DNA from 2 places in the Janthinobacterium sp. MP5059B genome. Region 2 is predicted to be linked to the other one. Evidence: predicted binding sites of a transcription regulator. Region 2 holds the regulator's gene; the other holds the start of a gene.
The links. Region 2 encodes sigma-54, which starts transcription at its own class of promoters, with help from an activator protein. Its sites were predicted from a motif close to TGGCANGNAANCTGCTTT; they were not measured.
Positions count from the first base shown of each region.

Region 1: the regulator sigma-54 is predicted to act here: its motif matches at 3,320-3,337, upstream of JAB1_RS14045 (urease accessory protein UreD).

Region 1 is NZ_LRHX01000010.1:244,040-251,931, forward strand. Features, by position in the region: gene JAB1_RS14035 (ATP-binding protein) at 1-851, shown strand, start outside; gene JAB1_RS14040 (GGDEF domain-containing response regulator) at 1,027-3,237, shown strand; gene JAB1_RS14045 (urease accessory protein UreD) at 3,368-4,234, shown strand; gene JAB1_RS14050 (urease subunit gamma) at 4,260-4,562, shown strand; gene JAB1_RS14055 (urease subunit beta) at 4,592-4,921, shown strand; gene ureC (urease subunit alpha) at 4,923-6,623, shown strand; gene ureE (urease accessory protein UreE) at 6,637-7,152, shown strand; gene JAB1_RS14070 (urease accessory protein UreF) at 7,152-7,832, shown strand; gene ureG (urease accessory protein UreG) at 7,855-7,892, shown strand, end outside.
Region 2 is NZ_LRHX01000005.1:158,152-166,043, reverse strand. Features, by position in the region: gene JAB1_RS04415 (PTS sugar transporter subunit IIA) at 61-543, shown strand; gene hprK (HPr(Ser) kinase/phosphatase) at 583-1,518, shown strand; gene rapZ (RNase adapter RapZ) at 1,734-2,597, shown strand; gene JAB1_RS04400 (enoyl-CoA hydratase/isomerase family protein) at 2,598-3,683, opposite strand; gene raiA (ribosome-associated translation inhibitor RaiA) at 3,819-4,181, opposite strand; gene JAB1_RS04390 (RNA polymerase factor sigma-54) at 4,251-5,729, opposite strand; gene lptB (LPS export ABC transporter ATP-binding protein) at 5,734-6,489, opposite strand; gene lptA (lipopolysaccharide transport periplasmic protein LptA) at 6,489-7,070, opposite strand; gene lptC (LPS export ABC transporter periplasmic protein LptC) at 7,096-7,707, opposite strand; gene JAB1_RS04370 (HAD hydrolase family protein) at 7,750-7,892, opposite strand, start outside.

The DNA.
Region 1 (7,892 bases), on a different contig from region 2:
GCAACCTGGCCATCATCCACCGCTCCGGCAATCATCTGCTTACCCTGATCAATGAAATCCTCGAACTGTCGAAGGGCGAGGCGGGACGCCTGCACGCGCAGACGGCCGTGGCGGCGCTGGCGCCCCTGTTGCAGGAAGTGATGGACATGCTGGGCATGCGCGCCGAGCAGCAGGGCCTGGCCCTGCGCCTCGATTGCGCGGACCTGCCGGCGGCCGTGGTGCTCGACGCGACGCGCTTGCGCCAGGTGCTGCTGAACCTGATGTCGAACGCCGTCAAATTTGCCGGCGGCGGTGAAGTCACCTTGCGCGTGCGCGCTGCGCGGCGCGATGGCGATCAATGGATGCTGTCGTTTGCCGTCAGCGACACGGGCATCGGCATCGCCCCGGAGGACCAGCAGCGCATTTTTGAACCCTTCGTGCAGGCCGACAGCGCGGGACCGAAGGATGGCACGGGCCTTGGCCTGGCCATTTCGCGCGAATTCGTGCAATTGATGAAAGGCGAACTGACAGTGGAATCGATGCCGGGGCAGGGCGCCACCTTCCGTTTCAGCATACCCGCGCAGGCGGCGGAAGCGCCCGTGCAGGTGTCCGTGCCGCTGCCGGCGGCGCCGGTGCCCGAGGCGCCGCCGGCGCTGCGGGCGCGAGACTTGCAGTTGCTGGCAGGTGAAGAGCGCGCGGCCTTGCTGGTGGCGCTGCGCGAATTGAACCTGGCCAGGGTGGCGCTGCTGCTGGATGACTTGCCGCCGGCGGCTGCGCCCGTGCTGGCGCCGCTGCAAGCCATGCTCGACCAGCATCAGTACCGCCAGCTGTGCGACTTGCTGGAGAGTGAGGGTGCGCCGGCGCACGCTTGAAAAGTGTGGGCTGACAACATCGGATTCGATGAAAAGACGGGCTAAGTGCCACCGATGGATGGTGCTAAATTGCAATAAAGATTATGATGATAGTACGTAGTTCATCGCAAAGAAATGTCTTGTCCAGCGCGGCAACGGATCGCCGCGCCTCATCCAAAGCTGAGAGAACTGCTACATGCACCGCGATTTTTCGGAAGTGAACTCGAAGGGCGAAGTACTGATCGTTGAAGATACGCCGGCTTCGCTGAAGCTGTTGAGCGATTTGCTGGGCGGCGCCGGCTATGCGGTGCGCCAGGCGCCGAACGGTGAACTGGCCCTGTGGACGGCCCAGGCGCGCCCGCCGGAGCTGATCCTGCTCGACGTGCGCATGCCGGGCCTCGACGGCTTTGAAGTGTGCCGCCGCCTGAAGGAGATACCGTCCCTGCGCCAGGTGCCGGTGATCTTCCTGTCGGCCCAGTACGACACGGACGACAAGGTGCGCGGCTTCGCGCTGGGCGCCGTCGATTTCATCGCCAAGCCCTTCCAGGCCGAGGAGATACTGGCCCGCACCGATGCCCACGTGCGCCTGGCGCGGGCGCAGCTGCAGCTGGCGCAGGAGCGCGCCAACCTGGAACGGCGCGTGGCCGAACGCACGGCCGAACTGGAGCAGGTGGCCAGCACGCTGGCGCGCGAAGTGCAGATCCGCCGCGCCAATGAAGAATTGTTGCGCTTGTCCGGCCAGGTCTTCGAAGCGACGCAGGACGCCATCCTGATCACGGATCCTGCCGGCGTCATCGTCACGGCCAATCCCGCCTTTACGCGCATCACCGGCTACGCGGCGCAGGAAGTGGTGGGCACGGACATTTTGCGCCTGCACGCCGAATACACGGGCGAAGCGGTGCTGCTGGCCCTGCGCCAGGGCTTGCGCAGCAGCGGCTGCTGGTCGGGCGAGGTGCAGACGCGGCGCAGGAGCGGCGACACCTATCCCTGCCTGCTCAGCGTCTCCACCGTGCACGGGCCCGACGGCGCCGTCGTCAACTACATCGGCGTCTTCCTCGACATCAGTGAGCGCAAGGCCGAGCAGCATCTGATCGATTTCCTCTCCTACCACGACGCGTTGACGGGCTTGCCGAACCGCGTGCTGCTGCGCGAGCGCTTCGAACAGGCGCGCGCGAACGCCCTGCGCGACAGCCAGCAAGTGGTGCTGATGTGCCTGGACCTGGACCGTTTCAAGAACATCAACGATTCGCACGGCCAGGCCGTGGGCGACAAGGCGCTGCAAGTGGTGGCGCGTTTCCTGTCCGGCTGCGTGCGCGAGGGCGACACGGTGGTGCGCCAGGGCGGCGACGAATTCCAGATCCTGCTGCAGGACGATGCCCTGCTGGGGCGCACCCTGGGGCTGGCGCAAACCATCCTGGCCGGCTTGCGCGAAGAACTCAGCGTCGATGGCGAGCGCCTGGCGCTGACCACCAGCATCGGCATCGCCATGTGCCCGGCCGACGGCGACAGCCTCGACGACGTGCTGCGCCACGCCGATACGGCCCTGGTGCGCGCCAAGGAAATGGGACGCGACCATTACGCCTTCTTCACGGAGCGCATGGGCAGCGATATCCGCGCCCGCCTGGCGATGCAGCAGCAGCTGCGCGGCGCCATCGGCCGCGATGAATTCGAAGTGCACTACCAGCCGCAGATGTGCTTGCGCACGGGCGCCTTGCTGGGCGCGGAAGCCTTGCTGCGCTGGGATAATCCGGTGCTGGGCAAGGTGCCGCCCGGCCTGTTCATCGCGCTGGCAGAGGAATACGGTTCGATTACGGCCATTGGCGAATGGGTGCTCGAAAGCGTGTGCGCGCAGATCCGCGCCTGGCACGACGCGGGCCTGGGCAGCATCAAGGTGGCCGTCAATCTGTCCGGCAAGCAGTTCGCGCAAGACCGCACGGTGCCGTTCGTCGAGGCGGCCTTGCGCAAATACGGCATCGCGCCCGCCTGCCTCGGCATCGAGATCACGGAAAGCACGGTCATGGGCGATCCGGACAAGGCCGTGGCGGCCCTGACGCGCCTGAAGGATATCGGCGTGGGCATTTCGCTCGACGACTTCGGCACCGGCTATTCCAGCCTGGGCTACCTGAAGCGCTTTCCCATCGACGTGCTGAAGATCGACAAATCGTTCGTCGACGATGTCACCACCAGCAGCAGCGATGCGGCCATCGCCCGTTCCGTCATCTCGCTGGCGCACAACCTGGACATGCGCGTCATCGCCGAGGGTGTGGAAACGCGCGAGCAGGTGGATTTTTTGACGGAACACGGCTGCGACGAAATGCAGGGCTATTACTTCAGCCGCCCCCTGGCCGCGGAAGCCTTCACGGCCTTGCTGCGCGAACGGCGCACCCTGGCCGTGGCGGCGGCCTAAGCGCCGCGGTGCGGCCGATGCACCATGCCGGTGCGTTCGCTGCAGCGCGGTGCACAATTCTCACTTTTATTTCCCCTGACGCTGGCACATATCCTGCTTAGGTAATCGCTTATTTGCGCGATTGCCCCGCATGCCAGACAGTACCCCTCCAGCCATGCTTTTGCAGGCCAGCGCGCACGGCGCCTGGCAGGCGCACTTGCGCCTGGGCTTTGCGCTGCACGATGGCGTCAGCCGCCTCGTCGAGCGTACGCACAGCGGCCCCCTGCGCGTGCAAAAGCCCCTGTATCCGGAGGGCGATCGCGTCTGCCTCGCCATCATCATCCATCCGCCCGGCGGCGTGGTGGGCGGCGACCAGTTGGCCGTCGACGCCACGGTGGGCGAGGGTGCGCACGCCTTGCTCACGTCCCCGGGCGCCGCCAAGTGGTACCGCGCCAACGGCCATGTCTCGGGCCAGCACATCATGCTGCGCGCCGCCAGCGGCGCGGCCATCGAGTGGCTGCCGCAGGAGAGCATTTTCTTCGACCAGGCTTGCGTGCGCCTGCGCCATGAAGTGGAACTGGCGGCCGACGCCAGCTACATCGGCTGCGACATCGTCTGCCTGGGCCGCAGCGCCTCGGGCGAAGTTTTCAACACGGGCAGCATCAGCCAGCAGGTGCAGATCCGCCGCGGCGGCAAGCTGCTGTGGTGGGAGCAGGGCGTGCTGGCCGCCGGCGGCGCGCTGATGGCCAGCCCGCTGGGCCTGGGAGGCCACACCGTGTGCGCCACCCTGATCGCCATCGGCACGCCCGTTTCTCCCGCCGTGCTGGCGGCCGTGCGCGAGATCGCCGTGCCGGACGGCGCCGCGTTTGGCGCCACGCACATGAAATCGCTGGTGGCGGTGCGCCTGCTGTGCGGCGACAGCGAGGCGGCGCGCCGCATCATGCTGGCCGCCTGGCAGCTGCTGCGTCCCGCCATGCTGGGGCGCGACGCCGTCGTGCCCCGCATCTGGAACACTTAATCAGGAAAGAAGCGCAAGGAAAACCATGGACCTGACTCCCCGCGAAAAAGACAAGCTGCTCATTTTTACGGCCGCGCTGCTGGCCGAACGGCGCCTGGCGCGCGGCTTGAAGTTGAATTATCCGGAAGCGGTGGCCCTGATCAGCGCGGCCATCATGGAAGGGGCGCGCGATGGCAAGTCGGTGGCGCAGCTGATGTCGGACGGTACGAAGATACTCTCGCGCGCCGACGTCATGGACGGCATCGCCGAGATGATCCCCGATATCCAGGTGGAGGCGACCTTCCCTGACGGCAGCAAGCTGGTCACCGTGCACCACCCGATACCTTAACCATACAAGCGACATTACAGGAGCCGGTCATGACCCCAGGCGAATACAAATTGGAAGAAGGCGAAATCAGCTTGAATGTCGGACGCGCCACGGCCACCGTGGTAGTGGCCAACCGGGGCGACCGGCCGATCCAGGTGGGCTCGCATTTCCACTTTTTCGAAGTCAACCCGGCGTTGTCCTTCGAGCGCTGGCGCGCCTACGGCATGCGCCTCAATATCACGGCCGGTACGGCCGTGCGCTTCGAGCCGGGCCAGCAGCGCACGGTGGAACTGGTGGCGCTGGCGGGCGAGCGCAAGGTCTACGGCTTCAATGGCGAAGTGATGGGCGAACTGCAAGATACTCCACCGGGAAAGGATTGAGATGGCCAGCATTCCCCGCAGCGCGTACGCCGAAATGTTCGGCCCCACCAAGGGTGACCGCATCCGCCTGGCCGATACGGAACTGTTCATCGAGGTCGAGCATGACTACGCGATCTACGGCGAAGAGGTGAAGTTCGGCGGCGGCAAGGTGATCCGCGACGGCATGGGCCAGTCGCAGCGCTGCGCGGCCGAGGTGATGGACACCGTCATCACGAATGCCGTCATCCTCGACCACTGGGGCATCGTGAAGGCGGACATCGGCCTCAAAAACGGGCTGATCTTCGGCATCGGCAAGGCGGGCAATCCGGACATCCAGCCCGGCGTGACCCTGGCTATTGGCGGCGCCACGGAGATCATCGCCGGCGAAGGCTTGATCGTCACGGCCGGCGGCGTCGATACCCACATCCACTTCATCTGCCCGCAGCAGATCGAGGAAGCGCTGATGAGCGGCGTGACCACCATGCTAGGCGGCGGCACGGGACCGGCCGTGGGCACGGCCGCCACCACTTGCACACCGGGGCCGTGGCACTTGCACGCCATGCTGGCGGCGGCCGACGCCTTCCCGATGAACCTGGGCTTCATGGGTAAAGGTAACGTCAGCCTGCCGCTGCCGCTGGAAGAGCAGGTGCGCGCGGGCGCCATCGGCCTGAAACTGCACGAAGACTGGGGCAGCACGCCGGCCGCCATCGACAACTGCCTGTCCGTCGCGGACCGCATGGATATCCAGGTGGCGCTGCACAGCGACACCCTCAACGAAGGCGGTTTTCTCGAACACACCTTGGCCGCCTTCAAGGACCGCACCATCCACACCTTCCACACGGAAGGCGCGGGCGGCGGCCATGCTCCCGACATCATCGCCGCCGTCGGCCAGGCCAACGTGCTGCCTTCGTCGACCAATCCCACGCGGCCCTTCACCGTCAACACGCTCGACGAGCACCTGGACATGCTGATGGTGTGCCACCACCTGGACCCGGCGATTGCCGAAGACGTGGCCTTTGCCGAGTCGCGCATCCGCCGCGAAACCATCGCCGCGGAAGACATCCTGCACGACATCGGCGCCATCTCGATGATGTCGTCCGACTCGCAAGCCATGGGGCGAGTCGGCGAAGTGATCATGCGCACCTGGCAGACGGCGCACAAGATGAAGGTGCAGCGGGGGGCGCTGGCGCCCGACACGGTGCGCAGCGACAATTTCCGCGCCAAGCGCTATATCGCAAAGTACACGATCAACCCGGCCATCACGCATGGGATCTCGCACGTGGTGGGCTCGATCGAGGCGGGCAAGATCGCCGACATCGTGCTGTGGAAACCGGCCTTCTTCGGCGTCAAGCCCTCGATGATTCTAAAAGGCGGCATGATCGCGGCCGCGCAGATGGGCGACCCGAACGCCTCGATTCCCACGCCGCAGCCCGTGCATTACCGCATGATGTTCGGCGCCTTCGGCGGCGGCCTGAAAAAGTCGTTTACGTTTGTCTCGCAGGCGGCCTACGACCTCGATATCGGCCACCAGATGAAATTGAACAAATCCGTCATCGCCGTGAAAAACATGCGCGGCTTGCGCAAGCACGACATGATCCACAACAGCGCCACGCCGCACATGGAAGTGGACCCGGAAACCTACGCCGTGCGCGCCGACGGCCAGCTGCTCGTGTGCGAGGCGGCCGCCGTGCTGCCGATGGCGCAGCGCTATTTTCTATTTTAAGCGGGAGACAAGCATGCTTACCTTGCATACCAAACTGGCGGCCGACGACAAGCGCGTCGCCGTCGCCCAACTGGTGCTGCCCTACGACCAGCGCGAAAAATGCCGGCTGCGCGCCGTGCTGTCGACTGGCGACGACGTGGCCGTGTTTACCGTGCGCGGCACGGTGCTGCGCGACGGCGAGCGCCTGACGGGACCGGAAGGGCAGGTGGTGCAGATCGTCGCCGCGCGCGAACCGACCTATCTGGTGCAGTGCGCGGACGCGCACACCCTGCTGCGCTGCGCCTTCCACCTGGGGAACCGCCACACGCAGGCGCAGGTGGGCGACGGCTTCCTGCGCATCCGCAAGGACGTGGTGCTCAAGGAGATGCTGGAAGGCTTGCAGGCGAGCGTGACGGAAGAAAGCGCGCCGTTCGAGCCCGAGGCGGGCGCGTACGGCGGCGGCCACGGCCACCACGACGGCCACGGCCAGCATTTGCTGGCGCCCGTGCCGCTGCGGCAGAAAATCCACCGCCCCGGTGACACTGCATGATGCAGGCGTCCGCCCTGCTGCATTTGCTGCAGTTCGCCAGTCCGGCCTTGCCGATTGGCGCCTACAGCTATTCGCAGGGGCTGGAGGCGGTGCTCGAATCCGGCCTGGTAGTGGATGCGGCCACGGCGCGCGAGTGGATCGCCCAGCATCTGACGCAAGTGGTGGCGCGTTGGGAAGCCCCGCTGTGCTGGCGCTTGATGCAAGCGTTCGAAGCGCAGGATCTGTGCGCCGTGCAGCGCTGGAGCGAGCGTTTCATCGCTTCGCGCGACACGGCGGAATTTCGCGCCGAAACCATCCAGATGGGATATTCGCTGACCAAGTTGCTGGCCGAGCTGGGCGTGGCCGACGGCGTGCTGATCGACATGCTGCAGGGCCAGCCGGAGGTGGCCTTGCCCACGGCCTATGCCTGCGCCGTGGCGGCGCTGGCGATTCCGCGCGAAGAGGCGCTGCTGGCCATACTGTTTGCGTGGGCGGAAAACCAGGTGCTCGTCTGCGTGAAATCCGTGCCGCTGGGGCAGGTGGCGGGCCAGCGATTGCTGCTGTCGCTGCGGCCCGAGCTGGAAGCGGCGGCCCTCACGGCGCAGACGTTACCAGACGACGAGATGGGCAACTGGGCGCCCGGCCTGTCGCTGCTGTCGATGCGGCACGAAGTGCAGTACAGCCGGCTGTACCGTTCCTGAAAATTTTATGAGAGAGCAAAAAATGACATCGATCACTTCCAATCCCCTGCGCGTGGGCAT
Region 2 (7,892 bases):
AAACAGGCCTATAATTCGGCTCGCAAGCCCTCTGCGCATTGCACCATTTCATTGAGTGTCATGACTAATCTTAGCAAAATACTATCCCTCGAAAACGTCCTGCTGGACCTGGAAGTCTCCAGTAAAAAACGTGCCTTCGAGCAAGCCGGCCTGATCTTCGAAAACAATTACGGCATCGCCCGCTCTACCGTCTCGGACAATCTGTTTGCCCGCGAACGCCTGGGCTCGACTGGTCTGGGCCATGGCGTGGCCGTGCCGCATGGCAGGGTCAAGGGCAGCAAAACCTTGAAATCGCCGCTGGGCGCCTTCGTCCGCCTGGCCGAGCCGATTCCGTTCGAGTCGCCCGATGGCAAGCCTGTCAATCTGCTGTTTTTCCTGCTGATTCCCGATCATGTCACCCAGCAACATCTGGAAATCCTGTCGGAAATCGCTGAAATGTTTTCCGATGACGCCTTCCGCACGGCACTGGCCACGGATCCGGAACCGAAATCCGTACATTCGCGCATCGTCAATTGGCAACCTAGTCTGCAAGCGGCGGGTTAAACTTCAGGTATTCCTCCACTCCTGAAGAAGAAGACTGCCATGTTGCAAACGCCACTGACGATACAACGCCTGTACGACGACAATCGTGAAAGTCTGCAACTGGGCTGGTTCGCCGGCTTCCCCGGCGGCGAGCGCCTGATCTCGGGCGATGTCTCGTCGGCCGCCGACCAGGTGGGCCACTTGAACCTGATCCATCCGGGCCGCATCCAGGTCTTCGGCCACCAGGAAATCAATTACTACCAGCGCCTGAAGGTCAACACGCGCACCCACGTGATTGGCGAGCTGATCGCCGGCGGTCCGCCCGCGCTGATCATCGCGCAAGGACTGGAAACGCCGCCCGACATCCTCGCCATCTGCGACGAGCAAAACATTCCCCTGTTCTCCACCCCGCTGCCGGCCGCGCAAGTGATCGACTTCCTGCGCGTCTACCTGTCCAAAAAGCTGGCGCAACGCATCATCATGCATGGCGTGTTCATGGACGTGCTGGGCGTGGGCGTGCTGATCACGGGCGATTCGGGCCTGGGCAAGAGCGAACTGGGGCTGGAACTGATTTCGCGCAGCCACGGCCTGGTGGCCGACGACGCCGTCGAATTCTCGCGCATCGCGCCCAACATGATCGAAGGCCGCTGCCCGCCTTTGCTGCAAAACCTGCTGGAAGTGCGGGGCCTGGGCTTGCTCGATATCAAGGCCATCTTTGGCGAAACGGCCGTGCGCCGCAAGATGCGCCTGAAACTGATCGTGCATCTGGTGCGCCGCAACGCGCTGGAAGAGGAAGTCGAGCGCCTGCCTTTCCTGTTCCCCACGGAAGACGTGCTGGGTTTGCCCGTGCGCAAGGTCGTCATCCCCGTCGCCGCCGGCCGCAACATCGCCGTACTGCTGGAAGCGGCCGTGCGCAACACGATTTTGCAATTGCGCGGCATCGATACCTTGCAGGAGTTCATGGAGCGGCAGAGGTTGGCAATGAGTGGCGATTAGCAAGTAGGTCGGATTAGCGCGGCAACGCCGTGCGTAATCCGACGACATTGTTGGCCCATGCCGCGGTGTCGGCTTACGCGCGACGCGCTAAGCCGACCTACGGTCGTGACGAGAGCGCCCTGCCAATCCCGGCAATATCACATTCCAAATTGCAATAATTTGTAAAGATAATTGCCTTGGAAGCAGAGCGCCGATCTTTATTGTATGATCGGCGTATGCATATCGTCCTTATCACCGGAATATCCGGCTCCGGTAAATCCGTTGCGCTCAATGTGCTGGAAGATACCGGCTACTATTGTGTCGACAACCTGCCGCCGGCCTTGCTGCCCAGCCTGGTGCAGACCCTGCTCGACGAAGGTACACCGCAACTGGCCGTCGCCGTCGATGCGCGCAGCGCCGAGTCGCTGACCAGCCTGCCGCACAATGTGGCCCTGCTGCGCGACCAGGGGCATGACGTCAAGGTCATGTTCTTGACGGCCACCACGCATTCGCTGGTGGCGCGCTTCTCGGAAACGCGGCGCAGCCATCCGCTGTCGCACGAATTGCGTCCGAACCAGAATCCGGCCAGTCGCCGCACGCTGATCGAGTGCATCTCGGAAGAACGCGAACGCCTGTCAGCCATCGAACAGCTGGGCCATGTGATCGACACGTCGGAACTGAGCGCCAACAAGCTGCGCGCCTGGATCAAGGATATCGTCGCCTCCGAACGCGCGCCGCTGACCCTGTTCTTCGAATCGTTCGCCTTCAAGCTGGGCGTGCCGCTGGACGCCGATTTCGTCTTCGACGTGCGGGCCTTGCCGAATCCCTATTACGACCTGGCGCTGCGCCCGCTCGACGGCCGCGATGCGCCCGTGATCGCCTTCCTCGACGCGCAGCCGAGCGCGCTGGAACTGCTGGCCGACATCCGCGCCTTCATCGAGAAATGGTTGCCGTCATTCAAGTCCGACAACCGCAGCTACCTGACGGTGGCCCTGGGCTGCACGGGCGGCCAGCACCGCTCCGTGTACATGGCGGAGCGGCTGGCGCAGTATTTCGGCCCCAACGAGCGCGTCGTCCTGCGCCACCGCGAACGCAGCTAATTAGTCGAGGTGGCGCAGCGGATGCGCCGCGGCTGGCCAGACGGGGGCAAAGAAGCGCGCCACCATGGCCGCATCGACGTCGTCCAGGCTGGCAGGGTTCCAGCGCGGTGCATTGTCCTTGTCGACCACCAGCGCGCGCACGCCCTCGAGCACTTCGCCATGTTCGAAATTATGGCGCACCACCGTGCGCTCCATGCGCAGGCAATCGGCCACGCCCAGGTGGGCGCCCCGCTGCAGCAATTCCAGGGTCACCGACATCATCAAGGGCGAACGCAGGCGCATGGCCGCCAGCGCCTTGGCCGCGAACGCGCTGTCATCCTGCGCCAGCGAGGCCATGATGGCGGCCACGGAAGGGGCGCCGAAATGGCGGTCCAGCGCCGTGCGCGCCGTGGCCAGGGGAGATACCCCCGCCTCGGCCTGGAAAGGCGCCGCCAGCGCCTTGATGGCCACCGGCAAGGCCTCGCCCCGCGTCGATTCGAACAGGTCCAGCAGCGCCCCCATCTGCGCCTCAGGCAGGTAGACATCGGCCAGCCCCGTGTACAGGGCATCGGCCGCGTTGATCGTCAAGCCCGTCAAGCCCAGGTACAGGCCCAGCTGGCCGGCCAGGCGGGATAGAAAATAACTGCCGCCCACGTCGGGAAACAAGCCGATATTGACTTCCGGCATGGCCATGCGCGTGCGGCCCGTCACGATGCGCAGGCGGTTGCCCGGCCCGGCTTGCGCCACGCCCATGCCGCCGCCCATCACCACGCCATCCATCACGGCGATATACGGTTTCGGGTAGAAATGAATTAAATGATTTAAAGCATATTCTTCCGTAAAGAAATCTTCCAGCATGGCGCTGCCGCCTTGCGGCGTGGCCAAGCCAGCATCGAAAAAGAAACGGATGTCGCCGCCGGCGCACAGGGCTTTTTCACTGCTGGAGCGGATCACCACGGCGTCCACCTGCGGATCGTCGCGCCAGGCCAGCAGGGCCGCGCTCAGGGCGCGCACCATCTCCAGCGACAGGGAATTCAAGGCTTTCGGACGGTCGAGCACGATATGGCCCGTGCGGTTGCGGATGGAAGTCTGGACGAAGTCGCTCATGGCAGGCAGGAAAAAAGTGAAAGTGCAAACATTTTAGCCCCTGCGCGGCGAACATTGCGCTCAAAAGGTCCAGGCGCAAAAAAGGGCGCAAGATGTGCGCCCTTAGTTGATCACAACTGCTGGAAGCGGGTGGCCTTAGACGGCGACGACGGCTTCTTCCTCGGAGTTGTCTGGCAGATGCTTGATCGCCTCTTTACCGTGCCCTTGCACTTTGGTTTTGTATTTCATCACTTGCCTATCGAGCTTGTCGATCAGGGTATCGATCGCGGCGTACAGGTCGTGCGCCAAGCTTTCCACATAGACAGTCTTGCCGCTCAAACGCAGGTTGACTTCAGCCTTTTGACGTTTTTCTTTCTCTTTGAGGTTATCCACGGTCAGAATCACGGCAATATCGATGACTTGATCGAAATGACGTTTCACGCGCTCCAGCTTCGTTTGTACGTATTCACGGATGGCTGGTGTCACTTCGAGATGATGTCCGCTGATGGTGAGATTCATACACACTCCTAAAGATGATCGGGTTCGTGCGGTCCATCCTATCCGGCCCGCAGAGGAACCGAAAAAAACTTACAAACACTTACGCAGGCTCACTGGCGGAATTTTCAACGCTTCCCGGTATTTGGCAACAGTACGTCGCGCAATCACCATGCCTTGCTCCCCCAGCATGTCCGCAATCTTACTGTCGGATAAAGGATTTTTAGGGTCTTCTGCTCCTGTCAGTTGCACGATCAATGCCCGTATCGCCGTCGATGACGCTTCGCCCCCCGCTTCGGTGGCGACGTGGCTACCAAAGAAATATTTCAACTCGAACATGCCGTGCGGGGTCAGCATGTACTTTTGAGTTGTTACCCGCGAGATAGTACTCTCGTGTAAACCCAGTGTATCAGCTATTTCACGGAGCACAAGGGGACGCATGGCAACGGCCCCATGCGAGAAAAAGTTCTTTTGTCTTTCTACTATCGCCTGCGCCACGCGCAGGATCGTGTCGAAGCGCTGGCGCATATTCTTGATCAGCCACTTGGCTTCCTGCAACTGTGCGCCCATGGCGCCCTCGCCCTTGCCCTGCTTGAGCAAGTTGGCGTACATGGCATTGACGCGCAGGCGCGGCATGACATCGTTGTTCAGGGTGACTTGCCAGCCATTGCGCGCGCGCTTGACGACGACGTCGGGCACCACGTAATCGGACACGTCCGAGGCGAACACGGCGCCCGGATGCGGATTGCACTGGCGAATCACCGTCTGCGCTTCGCGCAAGTCTTCATCGTCGCAATCGAGGGCTTTTTTCAGCTTGTTGAAATCGCGCTGGGCAAACCAGGCCAGGTGCTTTTCCACGATGACGAGGGCCATGCGGCGCGTCACCATGGCGATGTGCGGCAAACGCTTGATTTGCAGCGCCAGGCATTCGGAGGCATTGCGCGCGCCCACGCCGGGCGGATCGAAACTTTGCAAGAGAGACAAGGCCGTGCGCATCTCGTCGGCGTCGATTTCCAGCTCTTCCGGCAGGCGCGCCAGGATGTCGTCGAGCGACTCTTCCAGGTAGCCATTGTCGTCGAGCGCGTCGATGATCAGCTCGACCAGCGCGCGGTCGCGCAATTCAAGCACCGTCACGCGCATCTGCTCCATCAGGTGTTCGCGCAGGGTGCAGTGATGGGCCTCCAGTTGCGGACGCGAATCTTCGTCGTCGGGCGCCTTGCCCCGGCTCGCCTCGCTCCAGTCGCTGTCGCCGCCATCCGCGGCGGCCGGACCCTCGCCGGCATCGCCATCAAAGGTTTCCGCTTCGGCCGGCGCTGCGGGCACCTCCTGGCCTGGCGGCTGGGGCGGCGCTTCGGCCGGCGCGGCCGTGGAACTCAAGGCACCGTCGGACAGCAGGCGCAGCGAACGGTCGAGCGGATCATCGAGGCGTTCGAGCAAGGGATTGTCCGTCAGCAATTGCTCTAGTTCCTGATGCAATTCCAGGGTAGACAATTGCAACAGGCGTATCGATTGCTGCAACTGCGGCGTCAGTGCCAGGTGCTGCGAAGTGCGCAGCTGCAATGATTGTTTCATTGGCTTACATGCGGAAGTGTTCGCCCAGATAGACCCGGCGTACCGACTCGTTCGCGATGATGTCGTCGGGGCGCCCCGACGCCAGTACCGAGCCCTGGTTGATGATGTAGGCACGGTCGCAGATACCCAGCGTCTCACGCACATTATGATCGGTGATCAGCACGCCGATATTGCGCTCCTTCAAGAAACGCACGATGCGCTGGATCTCGATCACGGCGATCGGATCGACACCGGCAAACGGTTCGTCGAGCAGCACGAAACGGGGATCGGTGGCCAGCGCGCGGGCGATTTCCACGCGGCGGCGCTCGCCACCGGACAGCGACAGGGCCTGGTTCTCGCGCAGCTTTTCAATCTGCAAGTCAGCCAGCAATTTATCCAGGCGCACCTCGATCTCGGCCTTCGTCAGCGGACGGCCTTCGACGGTCTGGATTTCCAGCACGGCGCGGATATTGTCTTCGACCGTCAGTTTGCGGAAGACGGACGCTTCCTGCGGCAGGTAGGACAGGCCCATCTGCGCGCGGCGGTGGATCGGCAGGCTGGAGATGTCCACGCCGCTGATATCGATGCTGCCGCCATCGGACGGCACCAAGCCGACGATCATGTAGAACGAGGTGGTCTTGCCGGCGCCGTTCGGGCCCAGCAAACCCACCACTTCGCCGCATTCGACTTGCAGCGAGACATCATGCACGACTTGCCGCTTGCCATAGGTTTTTTGCAGCCCGCGAACGATCAGGGTGCTGCCGCAACGAGTATTATCCATTATTTCTTTCCTGGCGCAGGCGTGGCCGGCGCTTTCTCCGCCGCCGGTGCCTTGGTTTTCGGCTGGATCACCATGCGCACGCTGCCGCCATCCGGGGTGCTGGTGCCGCTGTTGGAATTTTCCATCGCAAACACTTCCTTGCGGCTGTCATACGAGATGAAGGCGCCATTGGCCACGTCGGTCACTTTCGTGCCTTCCAGGCGCGTCAGCTTGGCCCTGGAAAACAGTTTCACCACTTCCGTCTTGTTGTCGTATTCCACGCGCTCCGCTTCGCCTTCCACCCACAGGTCGCCCGCGCCATCGCGCTTCTGGCGGAAGGTGGCGAGCTTGCCGGGATCGGCCCAGAAGGTAATGAACTGGTAGCCTTGCGGATCTTCCGTGATCACGGCGCGACCCGCCTTCATGGTCAGGGTCCCCTTGACCAGCACGACGTCGCCCGTCAGGGTGCGCACCTGCTTGATGTCATCGACGTGGCCGCTACGTGCCGTGATGACGGCTTCCTTCTCGGAATCGGCCTTCTCGGCATGCGCCACGCCCATGATGGCCAGGGAAAATACGGTCAACAGCAAGATGTTCTTCATAGTATGGTTTCCTTGTTTCATTCTGTCATTTTGCCGCCGCGGCCGGGCGCGGTTTCGGCGGGAGGACCATGCGCAGCGCATTCTGCACTTCCACCACGCCGGTGGCGTTATTGGCTTTCATGCCGATGCCATTGAGGCGCGAGGTGCCCGTCAGGATATCGACAGGCACGTCCGTTTCCATTCTTTCCTCATCCGGGAACACCGTCAGCGCTTCCGTCTTGACCGTCAGGTTCTGCGCCTTCGGACTGGCCACGCGGTCGATCACGACATTGCGGTGCAGTTGCAGCCGGGTATTGTCCTGGTCGATATGCGCCAGTTCCGCATTCATGTTCATCGGTGGCATGCCTGGCGTGAGCTTGCGCACGAAGGGCCGGTCGATATCGGACGAATCGTCCAGCGGATAATGCGTGAGCTTGGTGCCCGACACGATATAGCTGGGTTTTCCCGTCAAGTCCATACGCACCAGGCTGAAATTGGTAATGAAATAGTCGGGCTCATCCAGATGCTTGCTGGCCGTGATGTCCTGGCTATTCTTGTTCATCACCTCGAGCAGCCAAAAGCTGCCCAGCGCGACAACAACCGCGCCCAGCACGGTAAAAATCATGCGCCAGCGATGGGCGCCTCCTGGCTTACGCATAGGGCTTCACTCTTTCAAATGTCACTGGCGAGGCGGCGCGCCTCACTCCAGGAACGGCGCCATGACGCGCGCATAATTGTCCTGGGCACGCAGCAGGAATTCGCAGATCTCGCGCACCGCGCCGCGGCCACCGCCGGCCTGCGTCACATGGTGGGCCAGGCCCTGCACTTCCGGGCGTCCGCCCG